2 linked regions of the Variovorax terrae genome follow. Each later gene encodes a partner of the first gene's protein in a complex. Links are inferred from orthologs where the notes say so. Each region holds a gene or a part of one and is shown on either strand. Other genes may lie near its edges. The genes, in order: MMF98_RS18350 and MMF98_RS10015.

Region 1 (7,939 bases):
CTTGACCTGCTTGGTCGCGAGATTCGCCGTGGCCTCCGGAATCCGCCCGCGGATGATGTAGTCGGTGTAGGCCGGCAGTGCGATCGCGCTCAGGATACCGATCACCGCCACGACGATCATCACCTCGATCAGGGTGAAGCCGCGTTCGGGTCGGTGCGTGCAAAGGGTTTTCATGGTGTTCAAGCCAGTGAAGGAACGGGCATTCCCAGCATGGCCCGAGGCTGCAGCGGGTTGCCTGTGTGGCCGGCACTGCCCGCTGTATCGGAACTGCATGTCACCTGCGACGCGGTCACCGGCCGGCCCGGCGCCTCGCTCTGCCCCCTGACTTCCACGCGCCGACGGACATCGGCGGGCATGGCGCGGCAAGAGGCGTCCACCACGGCGCTGGCGGCCTGGATGGCCACGCCGCGCAGGATAAAGCCAACGGTGGCGGCAGTCCAGTCGATGCCGCTGGCCTCGCCCTTGACCTCCACCGTGGCCCCCAGCCCCCCCGCCGCCGCGCTGCGCAGAGTCATGTCGCTGGCCACCAGCATGTTGTCGGCCTGGCTCACCTTGAGGCTGGCGAACTCGCCGCGGGCCAGAGCGGCCTCGTCGACCTGGAGCCCCGGCGCCAGCCGGATGCGCATGCCCTGGATCTCCACCACGCGGGTGGCGGGGTCGTAACCCGCGACCAGCCCGCTGAGGATCACCTGCGCGTGCCGGGCCACCTCCTGGAGATCCAGCACGACGCTCTCGACCCGCGTGGCATCGAGGGCGGCATTGCCCAGCCGCCCGCGTGCCACCCACAGATGCGCCACCTGCCCGTTGGCCAAGGCGGGCGGCAGTGGCTGGCTGGGCTGCACCAGCGTGCCGTTACTGGCATTCAGACGGAAGCTGCCGTCCGTGAGCCCGCGCACCACCCCGGCCAGTTGGACGGAGTCGGCCGGCGCCGCCAGTTTCTCCACCCGCGTGGCCACCAGCACGTGGCTGGCCTTGCGTTCGTCGTAGACCCAGGTGCCATGGACCTCGAGTTCGTCGCCAGCCATGATGCGATCGGCTTCCGAATAGCCGGACAGCACGGTGGGCCCGCTGCGGCTCGCATCCTGCTGGCTCTTGACCACGCGCACCCATTGGCCCATGACCTGCATCCAGCCATGGTCATCGATCGCAGAGCTTGCCGGCCCCACCAGCTGCGGCAGCACCTGGATGCTGTCGATCTGCCGGCTGTCGTTGTACACCAGCCGCACCCGCTGACCCAGCTTGAGATCGGCCGTGCGCAACCCGCCGCTGCCATCCGCGGCCTGCGCCGCCACCCCGGAGTCGTCGTACTCGACGCCATCGACGATCACGCTGCCAAAGCCGCTGACCGTGCCTTCGGCCAGGCCGCTGCCGCCGCTGCCCACGCCCGCGGTCGTCATGCCGCCGCCGCAGCCGTGCAGCACGACCGCCGCCAGGCTCAGCCAGGCGCCGAACCGCGTCCACACCGGCCAGCGCCGCGCGATGGCCTCGATGCCATGGCAAAGGAAGTAGACCGCGCTCATGGCGCCACCCCTTCCCCCTCAGACCGCGCAGCGGGCGCTGCCGGCTCAGCCTCCGGCCCATCGGCTGCGGCCGGCTGCATCGGCGCGCTCAGGCAGAACATGCCGAGCCGGATGCGGTGGCTGCCTCCCCGAGGCTCGTCCTTTTCGCACAGGGGCACGGCCGCCTCGACCATGGCCTTCAGCACATCGCGCCACAGGCCGTTGGCCAGCTGTTCCAGCGCCCGGGCCGACTCGGCACTCAATCCGTCGGCGAAAACGCTCTGCTCCAGGAATTTTTTGGCGCCAGGGGCCGTGAGGTTGTGCACGCCCGCGGCAAGGTGGTCGGCCACGCTTTCGGCCAGCAGCTGGCGCGCCTCCTCGTGCTTGGCATCGGGCACGAACGCCTGGCGCCGCAGGCTCACCAGGCCGTCGGCCTCCTCGGCCACGCCCAGCCGCAGCAACTCCTTCAGGAGGGAGCGGGGATGGGTGTCCCGCGACACGGAGCGGACCAGCTCGGTGAAAGACGGCTCCAGCCCCGGGTCGGGGCTGACGAAAGGCAGCGCCTCCGGCCAGCCACTGACCAGCCAGCGCGTCACCACCTCGTTGGCCGGCGTCGAACGTCCCACGGACGGCAGCTCCGGCGCAGCCTCGGACGGCCCCCGGGCCAGCAGCTCCCGCACGTCCTTGCGGTGCAGGCCCGACAGCAGGCTGATCGCCGAGTCCGTCTGTTTGCCGCCGATCTGGGCCAGCTCAGCCTGCGCACATTCCAGGAACAGCGGCTTCAGGGCTCGCGCAAATTCGGCGTAGCCCACGCCCGAGCGCAGCAGCCAGGTCACCAGCGGCCGCATCACGGTCTGCGCCTGCACATCCACGGACCGGCCGGGAAGAAAAGAGGGGTCGTTGGTCACGCCCCGCGGATCGTCGTCTTCGCGCATGGATTCTCGAAAAAAGAGGTGGGCGCCACGGGCAGTCATGTCAAAAAGTATAAATGGGTAATTTTTCCATTTAAAGGACAAACGCCCCGAAACATCAGAAACCAGACAAGCGGTTCTTCTTGACCGCCAAACGGTTCACTCAGGGGCTTGACTGAATCAAGTCAGCATGCAATCAGGTTTCTTGAAAAATAGCTGAGATCGAGCCATCCCGGCTCCGGCTGGAGGCAAGCGGCCCGCGGCGGATGGCGATAGATCAGGCGCAATGGCCCCCCCCCCCCCTGCCGAGGCAGGCTCGGCCGCGAGGGCTCTTCGGAAGGGGTGTACCGCAGACCGCCCAGCCAGGCGGATCGCCTGCGCGTCAGCCGGCAGCCTCAGGCGCTGGCGGCCTGCTCGTGGTGCTCGCCCCGGTTGCGCATCCAGTCCGCCGTCTGGAAGAAGCTCTCGCGCAGCCGCGCGCGCAGCGCTTCGTCCACGCCGGTTTCGCCCATGGCCTGGTCCATGCAGCCCAGCCACTGGTCGCGCTCCCTGATGCCGATGGCAAACGGCAGGTGGCGCGCGCGCAGGCGCGGATGCCCGAAACGCTCGGTGTAGTGCTGCGGGCCGCCCAGCCAGCCGCACAAGAACCAGAACAGGCGCTGGCGGGCGTTGCTCAGCGTGCTGCCGTGCGCGGCGCGCAGGGCGGCGTAGCCGGGCTCCAGGTCCATGAGGTCGTAGAAGCGGTCCACCAGCAGGCGCACGCGCTCTTCGCCCCCGATCCATTCGAAGGGCGTGGCAAAAGGCGGTTTTTCTTGCAGATTCATGATGAAAAGTGGTCGATGTCCTTGTCGGGCGGTCATTTCATGCTATTCAATTCATAGCAACCAACTCCCAAACCTTTATTCAGCGGCCCGCCGCAAGGTGTCCACCACGGGGCGGCGCAGCACCTCGCGCAGGCCCCACCAGCCGGCGGCTAGCGCCAGCACGGCGCCCGCCAGCGCGCCCGCCACGGGCACCAGCGGCGAGGCGGTCCAGGTGAACTCGAAGGCATAGCGGGCCAGGGCCCAGCCCACCGCCATGGCCACGAGGCTGGCCAGAAAACCCGCCAGCAGGCCGACGCCCGCCAGTTCGGCGCGCTGCACCTGGCGCAGCAGGCTGCCCCGGGCGCCGACCGCGCGCATGATGGCGAACTCTCTCGCGCGCTCCTCGCGCGTGGCCGTCACGGCGGCGAACAGCACCACCAGGCCGGCCGCCAGCGTGAAGCCGAACAGGAACTCCACGGCGCGAATCACCTGGTCGAGCACGCGCTGCACCTGGGTAATGGTGCTGGTCATGTCCACATTGGTGATGTTGGGAAAAGCCCGCACCAGGGCGTTGTCGAAGCCCTTGGTGTCGGGCGCCTTGAACGCGCCCAGGTAGGTGGCGGGCACGTTCTCGAGCTGGCTCACCGGGTAGATCACGAAGAAGTTGGCGCGCATCGAGCCCCAGTCCACCTTGCGCAGCGAGGTGATCCTGGCATCCATCTGCTGGCCGCCGATGTCGAAGCGCAGCGTGTCGCCCAGGCGCAGGCCCAGCGTCTTGGCAATGCCCTCCTCCACGCTGATGGCGCCCGCCTCCTCCGGCGCCCAGCGGCCGGCCACGATCTCGTTGTGCGGCGGCTGCGCGGCGCTGTTCGACAGGTTGAACTCGCGGTCCACCAGCCGCTTGGCGCGGTCTTCGGCATAGTCGTCGGGCGTGACGGTCTTGCCGTTCACGGCCACCAGCCGGCCGCGGATCATCGGGTACCAGTCGAACTTCTTCACGCCGCCGTCGCGCAGTGCCCGCTGGAAGGCATCGCTCTGCTCGGGCATCACGTTGATGACGAAGCGGTTCGGCGCATCGGGCGGCGTGGCCTGGCGCCAACTGCTGATGAGGTCGGTGCGCAGCAGCACCAGCAGCACCAGCGCCAGCAGGCCCACCGCCAGCGCGCTGACCTGCACCACCGCATAGGCCGGGCGCGCCGAGATCTGGCGCGTGGCCAGCACCAGCCAGCGCGGCGCCGTGGCCTCGTTGACGCTCGCGCGCAGCAGCTTGACCGCCAGCCAACTCAGGGAGGCGAACACCGCCACCGCCGCGGCAAAGCCGCCCACGGCGATCAGGCCCAGCATCAGGTCGCTGCTCACGGCCACCAGCAGCGCCGCAAAGCCGGCCACGCCGATGCCCAGCACCGCCAGCGAGGCGGGCTTGAGGCCGCCCACGTCGCGGCGGATCACGCGTAGCGGAGGCACCTGGGCCAGCTGCAGCACCGGCGGCAGGCCGAAGGCGAACAGCAGCGTGAGGCCGATGCCGAGGCCGAACGCCACCGGCCACAGGCTCGCCGCCGGCAGCGCGGCCTCCACGAGGCCGGCCAGCAAGGCCACGAACACGTAGTGCACGGCGAAGCCCAGCGCCACGCCCAGGCCGCTGGCGAACAGGCCGATCAGCGCGAACTCGAACGCATAGCTCAGCGCAATGGTGCGCTGGCTCTGCCCCAGCACGCGCAGCATGGCGCAATCGTCCAGGTGGTTGGCCGCAAAGCCGCGCGCGGCCAGCGCCACCGCCACCGCGCTCAGCAGCGCCGCCAGCAGCGCCACGAGGTTGAGGAATTTCTCGGCGCGGTCCAGCGTCTGCCGCATCTCGGGGCGGCCGCCTTCCAGCGACTCGACGCGCACGCCGCGCACCTCGGGCTGCTTGGCCTGCTCCGTCGCCCACAGGGAAAAGCTCCTGACCTCCCGCTCGGGGCCGGCCACGGCAAAACGCCAGGTCAGGCGGCTTGCCGGCTGCACCAGATGGGTGGCGTCCAGGTCGCCACGGTTGATCATGACGCGCGGCGCGAAGCTCATGAAGCCGGCGCCGCGGTCGGGTTCGACCACGATGATGCGGCCGATGCGCAACTGCGCATCGCCCAGCAGCAGCGAGTCGCCCATCTTCAGGTCCAGGGCATCGAGCAGGGGCGCATCGATCCAGGCCTCGCCGCGCGCCGGGATGTCGCGCGTGGCCGCGCCGGGCAAGCCGGGTTCGGACGCCACGCTCAGGTTGCCGCGCAACGGGTAGCCGGCCTCCACCACCTTGAGCGCCACCAGCTTGCTGGCGCCGCCCTGCGCATCGCTGGCCCGCCCCATGGTGGGGAAACCGATCGTGGTCACGCCCTGCAGCCCCTGCGCGCGGGCGCGGTCAATGAAGGCCTGCGGTGTCGGGTTGTCGCTGGACACCACGGCGTCGCCGCCCAGCAGCTGGCGCGCATCGCGCTGCAGGCCGCCCTTGAGCCGGTCGGCAAAGAAGCCGACCGCCGTCAGCGCGGCCACGGCCAATGTCACGGCCACGATCAGCAGGCGCAACTCGCCCGCGCGCAGGTCGCGCCACAGCGTGCGCCAACCCAGGCGCCAGGAGGAAGTCTTCATGGGCGCTACCTTAGCTCAAATCACTTGGCCTGCCAGGCCCCGGGGCTTCAGGGCCTGTCACGCTCTCCCAGAACGCTCTGACGGTCTCAGGCCGCGGCGCGCAGCTTGGCGCCGGCCAGCTCGGGCTGCAGCCGCAGGCGCTGCGCCCCCGAGTAGCAGAGGAAGTGCCGGTTCGTCGCCCGGCCGATCGCGCACAGGCCGAGCCGCTGCGCGACCTCGTGCCCCATCTGCGTGATACCGCTGCGCGAGACCACGACGGGCACGCCCATCTGCGCCGACTTGATGACCATCTCGCTGGTGAGCCGTCCCGTGGTGTAGAACACCTTGTCGCCGCCCTGCATGCCGGCAGCCGGCGAGGGCCTCTCAGCGCCGGGCGCGGGGGCCTCGTCCTGCAGCCACATCCAGCCCGCGATGGTGTCGATCGCGTTGTGGCGGCCCACGTCCTCCACGAAGATCAGCATCTCCTCGCCGCGGAACAGGGCGCAGCCGTGCACCGAGCCGGCCGACTTGTAGGTGCTCTCCTGCAGGCGGATCGCATTGACGATGCCGTAGAGCTGCGCCTGCGTCAGCACGGCCTCGGGCAACTGGATGGCATCGACCTCATCCATCAGCCCGCCGAACACGCTGCCCTGGCCGCAGCCGGTGGTGATGACGCGCCGGGCCGTGCGCTCCTTAAGGCGCTCGATGCCCGAGCGCGTCTTGACGGCCGCGGCGCCGACCTCCCAATCGACCGTGATCGACTCGATCTGCCCGGCCGACCGCACCAGCCGCTGGTTGCGCAGATAGCCCAGCACCAGCAGTTCGGGGTAGGCGCCGAGGGTCATCAGCGTCACCAGCTCCTGCTTGTCCACGTAGACGGTGAGCGCTCGCTCGGCGGGAATGGAAATCGTCTCGCGCTCGCCATGCTCGTTGACCACGTCGATCTCGCGGGTCAGCGGCGCGCGCGCCTGGGTCAGTGCGGGCAGATGCATGGGGCGAGACTACTGCAAAACGCAGGGCCGCCGCGCGGCGTGGCCTTGGGCCAGCCCCTCAGCATGGGGGAAGCCCTCGCAGCTCAGGGCATCTTGCCCGGCGGCGACGGAGCCACTGGCGCTGCCGGCGGCTTGGCCTCGGGCGGCACGTAGGCGAATGGCCCGGGATCGGCACAGGCGGGTGTGGCCGCGGGCGGCTTGGCCTCCTTGCCCTGGGCCTTGGCGGCCTTGAAATAGGAGGCCGCCACCTGGTCCTGGGCCTTGCAGAGCTGCCAGGCGTCCACCTTGCCGCTCCAGGCGGTCTTGGCCGCGGCTTCGGCCGCCTTGGCCTTGGCCTCGTCGCTCAGGGGCGGCAGCTTGGCCAGCGCGGCGGTGGCGGCCAGTGCGCACAGGACGGAAATTGCAAGCGTCTTCATGGTGTCCCCTCAAACCTGCACCGGCGCGCCGCCGGCTGCCTGCGCGCCCTCCGCGCTGCGCTGGGCCGGAATCCTGCCGGCCTGGATGTCGTCGTACCAGAGCTCGTGGTGCTCCCTGGCCCAGGTCTCGTCGACGTAGCCGGTTTTCATGCCCTGGTAGGCATCGTCCATGCCGATCGTGCCGAGGTAGATATGCCCGAGGAACAGCGCCATCATGAGCACGGTGGCCGTGGCGTGGACCATGTGGCTCACCTGCATCACGCCGCGCGTGTAGTCGATGCCGGGAATCAGCTTGTCGAGCATGAAGCCCGAGCCCACCACCACGATCCCCAGCGCGAACACGCCGCCCCAGAACACCAGCTTTTCGCCAGCGTTGAAGCGGTGCGACGGCACCTCGCGCCCCGACAGCATGCCCCCGCCCTTGAGCAGCCAGGTCAGGTCCTCGCGGCGCGGCAGGTTGTCGCGCAGGAAGGTGAAGAACACCACCACCAGCGACACCGCGAACAGCGGGCCCGCGAAGTTGTGCAGGGTCTTCAGCGCATAGGCCAGCCAGCCGAACAGCGCGCCGCCGATCACCGGCTGCAGGAAGAACTTGCCGAAGGCCATGACCAGCCCCGAGATCGCCAGCACGCTGAACGCGATGGCATTGACCCAGTGGGCAGCCCGCTCGAAATAGGTGAAACGCTCGATCACGCGGCCGGTCTTCGCCCCGTGCAGCGCCAT
Region 2 (7,772 bases), on another replicon or contig:
TGCCCAGCGGCCTGGCGGCCATCGCCAATGTGGCGCTGGCCTTGCTCAAGACCGGCGACGAGGTGCTGATTCCCGACAACGCCTACGGCCCCAACAAGGCGCTGGCCGAGGGCGAGCTGCAGGCCTGGGGCATCCGCCACCGGCTCTACGATGCGATGAACCCGGCCGATCTGGCGGCCAAGATCACGCCGCAGACCCGGCTGGTCTGGCTCGAGGCCGCCGGCTCGGTGACGCTGGAGTTTCCCGACCTGCCCGCGCTGGCGCGCCTGTGCCGCGAGCGCGGCGTGACCACCGTGCTCGACAACACCTGGGGCGCCGGCCTGGCTTTCAATCCGTTCGACTTCGGCGACGGCACGGGCGCCGACATCTCGGTCCATGCCCTGACCAAGTACCCGAGCGGCGGCGGCGATGTGCTGATGGGCAGCGTCATCACGCGCGATCCGGCCCTGCACATGCGCCTGAAGCTGACCCACATGCGCCTGGGCCTGGGCGTGGCCGGCAACGATGCCGAGCTGCTGCTGCGCTCGCTGCCGAGCCTGGCGCTGCGCTACCAGGCGCACGACCGCGCGGCGCGCGAGCTGGCGCGCTGGATGCAGGGGCGGCCCGAGATCGCGCAGGTGCTGCACCCGGCGCTCGAAGGCTCGCCGGGCCATGCGCACTGGCGCGCGCTGTGCGGCGCGCGCGACGGCGCGGCCGGGCTGTTCTCGGTGGTGTTCCACGAGCGCTACGGCACGCCGCAGGTGGACCGCTTCTGCGACGGCCTGCGGCTGTTCAAGCTCGGTTACTCGTGGGGCGGGCCGATCAGCCTGGTGGTGCCGTACGACATGGCCGCCATGCGCGACGCCAGCCTCGGCACCTGGCCGCACCGGGGCGTGCTGGTGCGCTTCTCGGTCGGGCTGGAGGTGCCGCAGGACTTGCAGGCCGATCTGGCGCAGGCGCTGGCCTGTATGTAAATTTCGGGGCCCGCGCTGGCGCGGGCATGTTTATCGCTTACATTGGGCGCTTCAATACAGCGGATACAAAGAAACGGATCGAACAGTGGCCACACCCAACTACGGTTACGAAAAACGCCAGAAAGAACTCGCCAAGAAGCGCAAGAAGGAAGAAAAGCTCAAGCGCAAGGCCGAGTTGAAGACTGGCGGAGCCGTCGAGGGTGAGGAAGCGCCGGAAGACGCCGCGCCCGCTGATCCCGCCGCACCGGGCACGCCGCCCGACACCCCCGCGCAATCCTGATCTGCCTTACCCGCCTTATCGAGGCAGCCAGCCCAGCCCATGGGCATGCAGGCTCTGGATATAGAGCCGGTCGGCCGTTTCCGTGACGCCCGTGGTTTCGGGGTAGGCCCCTGACGGGTCCTGCAGATCCGCCACCACCCGGCCCGCTTCCGTGAATGCCATCACGTGGCCATAGGCCGGCGGGATCGGCCACATCGCGCGCGGCAGGCGCAGCGTGAGCCGGCGCATGAAGGGCTGCGAGGCCAGCCGGTCGACCGTGGCGTTGCGCGGCTTGACCAGCCCGACCCAGATCTTTCCGTCCCGCCCGCGCATCAGGTTGTCGGGGTAGCCCGGCAGGTTGTCGAACAGCAGCTGCGCCAGCGGGCTGGCCTGGGTGATGTCCAGGTCGCGCGCCTCGAGCGCGATCTTCCAGATGCGGTAGCGGCCGGTCTCGCTCACGAACAGGGTCTGCTCGTCCTGCCCCAGCGCCACGCCGTTGGCGAAGCTCAGCCCGCGCGCCACCACGCGCACCGCGCGGGTGGCCGGGTCGTATTCGAGGATGCGGCCGGTGGCCGACTGCTCCAGGATGTCGAGCACGCTGGCCTCGAAGGTGCCGCCCCATTCGCGAGCGCCGAAGCGCGTCGAGGCATCGCTGAAATACATCCGGCCGCTTCGCGCCACCACCACGGCGTCGGCATAGCGGATCGGCTCGCCGTTGACGCGGTCGGCCAGCATCGTGATCTTCCGGTCGGGCGCGATGGAGAGCAGGCCGCGGTAGGCGTCGGCGGCGATCAGGTTGCCGGCGGCGTCGAAGTCGAACCCCAGCACGCGCCCGCCGGTGTTCACGAACACCTCCTGCGCGCTGCCGTCGGGCGCCATGCGCAGGATGTTGCCGCTGGCCACCGTGGTGTATAGCCGGCCGTCGCGGCCGATCGCGACATGCTCGGGGCCGCTTTCCTGGCCCAGGGAGATGGTGCGCAGCCCGGCCAGCCGCTGATTGACGGCATACGGCCCCGTGTAGCCCGGCGGCACGGGGGCGTTCCAGCTCACGGGCTCGATCGGCACCGGCCACAGGCACAGGTAGGCGGCCAGCAGCGCGAGCAGGGCGCCCAGCACCAGGAACAGCTTGCGCATCATGGTGTCTCCTCGATGATTTTCTGGGCCAAAGCGGCCAGGGTCCGCGCCGAGCGGTCAACGGCTGCTATGGTTTTTGCAGCATCGTAGTGGCTGAAGTTGTTCTGCATCGAGCGCTCGTAGCCCGGGTCGTAGTGCCGGGCCAGCAGCTCGCGCACCACGGTGTCGATGCGCCCGGCGTGCAGGTGGTCTTTCCAGCCCTGCACCACGGCCTTGCCGCGCAGCTCCACCAGCGCATCGAGCCGCTCGCAGAACAGCGCGGTGTCGCGCGCGAAGAAATCGTAGTCTTCCAGCAGCAGCGCCACGCGCTCGTCGTCGGGCAGCTCCAGGCTCAGGCAGGGGCTGGCGCGCATGGCCGCGATCAGGTCGCCGGGCACGGCGAGGTTGCCGACCTTCTTGCTCTCGCTTTCCACGAACACCGGGCGTGCCGGGTCGAAGTGCCGCAGCGCGTCCCACACCAGCGTGTCGAAGCGCTTCTGGCTAGGCTGCGGCTGGCCCGGAATGCTGCCCAGCACCGAGCTGCGGTGGCTGGCCAGCGCCTCCAGGTCGAGCACCTGGGCGCCGGCCTCGGCCAGCGCGGCCAGCAGCCGGGTCTTGCCCGAGCCGGTGGGGCCGCAGATCACCTGGTAGCGCAGCCGAGCGGCCGCACCGGGCAGGGCTTCGAGCAGGGCGCCGCGAAAGGCCTTGTAGCCGCCTTCGATCAGCGTCACGCGAAAGCCGATCTGGCCCAGCACCAGCGCCAGCGAGCCGCTGCGCTTGCCGCCGCGCCAGCAGTAGACCAGCGGGCGCCAGTGCTTGGGCTTGTCCAGCACCTCGCGCTCGATGTGGCGCGCGATGTTGGCCGCCACCAGCGCGGCGCCGCGCTTTTGCGCCTCGAACGGGCTGACCTGCTTGTACAGGGTGCCAATGAGCTTGCGCTGCTCGTCGTCGAGCGAGGGCCAGTTCAGCGCGCCGGGCAGGTGGTCGAGCGCGAATTCGCCTTCGCTGCGCGCGTCGATCACGGCGCTGAAGCCGTCCGGCCCGTCGCCCAGGCGCCGCAGGGCTTCGGCGGCGGGAATGGTGTGCACGCTCACCGCAGCAGCTTTTTCAGCTCAGGCCACACGTTGTCCAGCATCGCGGGATGCGCCTCTTCGCGCGGGTGGATGCGGTCGGCCTGGAACAGCCGGGTGGGATCGGGGCCGTCGGCGATGCCCTTGAGGAAGAACGGCACCACGGCCGCCTTGCGCGCCTGGGCCACCTTGCCGAACAGCGCTGCGAAGCGGTTGCCGTAGTCGGCGCCGTAGTTGGGCGGCACCTGCATGCCCACCAGCAGCACCTTGGCGCCGGCCTGCTGCGCGGCCTCGGTCATCTGGTTCAGGTTGTCCTCGGTCATGGACAGCGGCAGGCCGCGCAGCGCGTCGTTGCCGCCAAGCTCGATCACCACCACCGCCGGCTTGTGCTGCGCCAGCAGCGCGCCCAGCCGCGAGCGCCCGCCCGAGGTGGTGTCGCCGCTGATGCTGGCGTTGACCACCTGGGCCGGGATTTTCTGCGCCGCCAGGCGCTGCGCCAGCAGGGCCGCCCAACCGCTGCCGCGTTTCAGGCCATACTCGGCGCTGAGCGAGTCGCCCAGGATCAGGATGGTCTTGCCCGTCGGCGGGGCCGGCGCGGCGAATGCCCACAGAGCCGGGCCGCAGGCGGCGGCCGCGATAAAGTGTCGTCGATTCAAAACTGAGCCTTTCATGCCCGAAACCCTGTTCGAAACCGGTGTTCCCTCCGCGTCGCGGCCTTCCCTGGAGGCCGCCGGCGCGGCCGGGCCGATCATCGCCGTGGAGCATGTCCACAAGTCCGTGACCGATTCCACCGGCACGCTCGACATTTTGCGCGATATTGATTTCCGGCTGGCGCCGCGGGAGACCGCCGCCATCGTGGGCGCCTCGGGCTCGGGCAAGAGCACGCTGCTGTCCATCATCGCGGGGCTGGACACGCCCACGCGCGGCACGGTGCGGCTGGCCGGGCAGGACCTGTTCGCCATCGACGAGGACGAGCGCGCCGCGCTGCGCGCGCAGAAGGTCGGCTTCGTGTTCCAGAGCTTCCAGCTCATGGGCAACCTCACGGCGCTGGAGAACGTGATGCTGCCGCTGGAGCTGGCGGACCGTCGCGACTCGCGCCGCGCCGCCACCGAGATGCTGGCGCGCGTGGGCCTGGGCGAGCGCCTGGGCCACTACCCCAAGGTGCTGTCGGGCGGCGAGCAGCAGCGCGTGGCGCTGGCCCGCGCCTTCGTGGTGCAGCCGGCCGTGCTGCTGGCCGACGAGCCCACCGGCAGCCTCGACTTCGCCACCGGCGAGAAGGTGATGGAGCTGATGTTCGACCTCAACCGCGAGCTGGGCACGACGCTGGTGCTGGTCACGCACGACCGCGGCATCGCGGCGCGCTGCGAGCACCGCATCACCATCGAGGCCGGGCGGATTTCCAGAAATCAGGACTGAATCGGGGCGATGTCCTTGTCCCGCGGTTCTCGGCAGCTATGGTTTTGATAGCGTCCGGGCTCAGGCCGGGCGCCCGCCCGCCGCCCGCAGGTTGGCAAAATTGTCGCGCGCGGCGGCGTCCGGGATGGCGCAGGCCAGCAGCTCGCGCAATGCCTGGGTGCTGACGACGCGCGGCAGCGCCTTGTGCACGAGCACGCGCGCCAGCGGGCCGATGAGCCGTTCCAGCTCGCTTTCGATGGCGGCCACCACGTCGGGGGCCGGCACCGCCAGGCCGCGCTGCGGCGAGGTGTGCTCGAGCTGGGACTGGTCCGGCGCGGGTGCGGGCGGCCGGGGCTGCGGCGGCAGCACGGCGTAGATCTCGTGCGCCCGCAGGTGCTTGTCCAGATGCGGCCCCAGCGGGTCGAACTGGTGGCCGGCCTCCTGCTCGCACAGCCGCGCCAGCAGGTCATGGTAGGCGCGCGACACCACGATCTGGTTGGGCTGGGCGAAATCCATGACGCGCTGCGCCACGTTGATGCCGTCGCCCAGCACGTTGGTGCGCTCGGCGGCGCCGCTCACCAGGCGCACCGGCCCCAGGTGCAGCCCGATGCGCGCCGACAGCATGCGGCTGTAGCGCTGCACCAGCAGGTCGCGCAGCAGCCGCGCCGACAACAGCGCCTCTTCCGGGTCGCCGAGGAAGCAGACGGAGGTGCCGTCGGCGCTGTCCATCACGATGCGGGGCGAGTTGTCCAGGCCCAGCAGGGCCTTGCGCACGAGCTCGCCAAAGCGCGCCCGCAGCCCCTCCTGCTGCGCGGCCGTGTAGCGCGAGAGGCCCGCCAGGCTGGCATACAGCAGCGTGACCACCACGTTGCGGCTCAGGGCCCCGGGCCGCTCCGTCGGCGGGGGGGAGGCGGGTTCCGGGTTCATTGAAACGGGGATCCCGCGGATGTCATGGAGCAGGCGAAGGCGGCAAGGCCGGGGCGGCTCAGGCGCCCGGCCCGGGCACGGAGCCGGCCGGCAGCAGGGTGGCCGGCACCCGGTTGAACTGGAAACTCAAGCTCACGCACGATCCTTCGCTCTCATCAAGAGCTGCCCATTCTAGAGAGCCCATTGCCGCCGTGCAGGGCATTTTTAACGCCGGAGCTGTGCGGTTTGACCCTGGGCCAGCGCGGATAATCATGGCATGTCCTCCCCCAAAGTCCTGTTCGGCTTCCATGCCGTGGGCGTGCGCCTGAAGACCGCGCCGCAATCCATCATCGAGATCTACTACGAGCCGACGCGCCGCGACGCGCGCATGCGGCAGTTCATCGAGCGCGCCAAGGAGGCCGGCGCGCGCCTGATCGAGGCCGACGGCCTGCGCCTGTCCAAGCTGGCCGGCAGCCATGGCCACCAGGGCGTGGCCGCGCGGGTGGAGGCGGTGGCGCAGGTGAAGTCGCTGGACGACCTGCTGGACCAGCTCGCCGGGCCGCCGCTGCTGCTGGTGCTCGACGGCGTGACCGACCCCCACAACCTGGGCGCCTGCCTGCGCGTGGCCGACGGCGCCGGCGCGCATGCCGTGATCGCGCCCAAGGACCACGCGGTGGGCATCAACGCCACCGTGGCCAAAGTGGCCAGCGGCGCGGCCGAGACGGTGCCGTACTTCATGGTGACCAACCTCGCGCGCACGCTGGGCGAGCTCAAGGAGCGCAACATCTGGTGCATCGGCACCAGCGACGACGCGCCCAGGACGCTCTACCAGGTGGACCTGAAAGGCCCGGTCGCGCTGGTGCTCGGCGCCGAGGGCGACGGCATGCGCCAGCTCACGCGCAAGACCTGCGACGAACTGGTGAGCATTCCGATGGCCGGCGCGGTGGAGAGCCTCAACGTGTCGGTGGCCAGCGGCGTCTGCCTGTACGAAGCCCTGCGCCAGCGCACATGAGCGGCGAGGTTCGCGGCTGGCTGCAGGCGGGTGCGGAAGCCTACAACGAACTGGTGCGCATTGCAGCCCCTGCGCTCATCGGGCAGTGCGGTGCCGTACGAGTCTTCACCTGCTTCAGATCGGACGCACGCGGCCAGGTGAGCTACGGCGCAGGGGGGCAAGTCGGCTAGCTGCTGCGCACGACTTATCCGGTGGGTTACTTCTTGAGCTCGCCGCTTGGCTCGGAGGCGGGGCGCGCCCTCAGTCGCAGCGAGGTGATGCACACGCTGCAACGCGCCAGCCATTCCGGAAAGATTCCGGCCGAGCTGTCCAAGTGCAGTGAATCGATGGCAGCGGTTTCTTCGGCGTTCATCTTCATGAGCAAGGCAGTGGAGGCAGGAGCGCTAGCCACATGCAGCAGGCGCTCGACCGCATCCGTGAGGCCCGGTGGCGATCCGCAGCCCTAGCACCTGCACCGGATTGCGCAGACCGGTATCAAAGATACTAGCCTGGGCGGCTAACAATTCGAATATTGTGACTGCTAGCCTGTCGGCGCACAGCGAAGCAACCAAAAATCGAGTCCAACGGGCGTTAGACGTCGGCTACGAAGTAACAATCCATGAAGCTCTAATTACACAAGATGAGTGGGCAGGAGCAGGGTTCACGCTCATTGATCCTGCTATTGGGGCGGGCGGCTACCTGATTGAGGGCGGCGCAAACGGGAGGTGGCTCGTATTGAATGGCTTTGTGGTCCTCGCTTTGATTGCTGCGATACTGTTGACCTCGGTCTTAGCAATATCTGGACTGATTGGACTGGCGGCCTATTCAATCGGTGCTGCGATAGTCACTTCCGCTTTCATCGATTGAGATAATGTGAATCTCCCGCAATATTTTGGCCTCTTTTCGACGTTTAGATATCTGGCGGCGCTTTTTTCCTTAAGCGGTGCCGTCCTATTTGCATCTATGTTTATCTTGATAGCGTTCCATGCCTTTGTTGCGGCGGCAGCGGTGCTTGCGCTGACACTGCTTTTCTCGCAACGACTGAGGAACTTTACAGATTCGAAATTTACTAAGGCGTACTCAAA

The links.
Region 2: the proteins of MMF98_RS18350 (region 1) and MMF98_RS10015 are in contact, whole or in part, in a cryo-EM structure (PDB 9GE8), measured with the Escherichia coli proteins. The link is inferred for Variovorax terrae from one-to-one orthologs.

The regions. Positions count from the first base shown.
Region 1 is NZ_JALGBI010000002.1:610,441-618,379, reverse strand. The notes cover bases 3,070-6,228. They hold MMF98_RS18350 (ABC transporter permease), read right to left. Parts: upstream 5,830-6,228; coding sequence 3,310-5,829; downstream 3,070-3,309. Other genes in these bases: MMF98_RS18345 (formate dehydrogenase accessory sulfurtransferase FdhD), read right to left, coding at 5,916-6,228; MMF98_RS18355 (group II truncated hemoglobin), read right to left, coding at 3,070-3,234. Also shown: MMF98_RS18375 (type IV pilin protein), read right to left, coding at 1-174; MMF98_RS18365 (hypothetical protein), read right to left, coding at 180-1,520; MMF98_RS18360 (DUF6502 family protein), read right to left, coding at 1,517-2,473; more of MMF98_RS18355, read right to left, coding at 2,806-3,069; more of MMF98_RS18345, read right to left, coding at 6,229-6,800; MMF98_RS18340 (hypothetical protein), read right to left, coding at 6,884-7,216; MMF98_RS18335 (formate dehydrogenase subunit gamma), read right to left, coding at 7,226-7,939.
Region 2 is NZ_JALGBI010000001.1:2,120,210-2,127,981, reverse strand. The notes cover bases 2,242-5,233. They hold MMF98_RS10015 (arylesterase), read right to left. Parts: upstream 4,067-5,233; coding sequence 3,416-4,066; downstream 2,242-3,415. Other genes in these bases: MMF98_RS10005 (DUF8082 domain-containing protein), read right to left, coding at 4,872-5,233; MMF98_RS10010 (ABC transporter ATP-binding protein), read left to right, coding at 4,065-4,811; mnmH (tRNA 2-selenouridine(34) synthase MnmH), read right to left, coding at 2,346-3,419; MMF98_RS10025 (SMP-30/gluconolactonase/LRE family protein), read right to left, coding at 2,242-2,349. In the rest of the region: MMF98_RS10035 (PLP-dependent transferase), read left to right, coding at 1-953; MMF98_RS10030 (hypothetical protein), read left to right, coding at 1,039-1,233; more of MMF98_RS10025, read right to left, coding at 1,249-2,241; more of MMF98_RS10005, read right to left, coding at 5,234-5,717; 23S rRNA (guanosine(2251)-2'-O)-methyltransferase RlmB, read left to right, coding at 5,974-6,708; MMF98_RS09995 (hypothetical protein), read right to left, coding at 6,905-7,066; MMF98_RS09990 (hypothetical protein), read left to right, coding at 7,222-7,554; MMF98_RS09985 (hypothetical protein), read left to right, coding at 7,561-7,772. UniProt on the Escherichia coli protein: TesA is a multifunctional esterase that can act as a thioesterase, lysophospholipase and protease.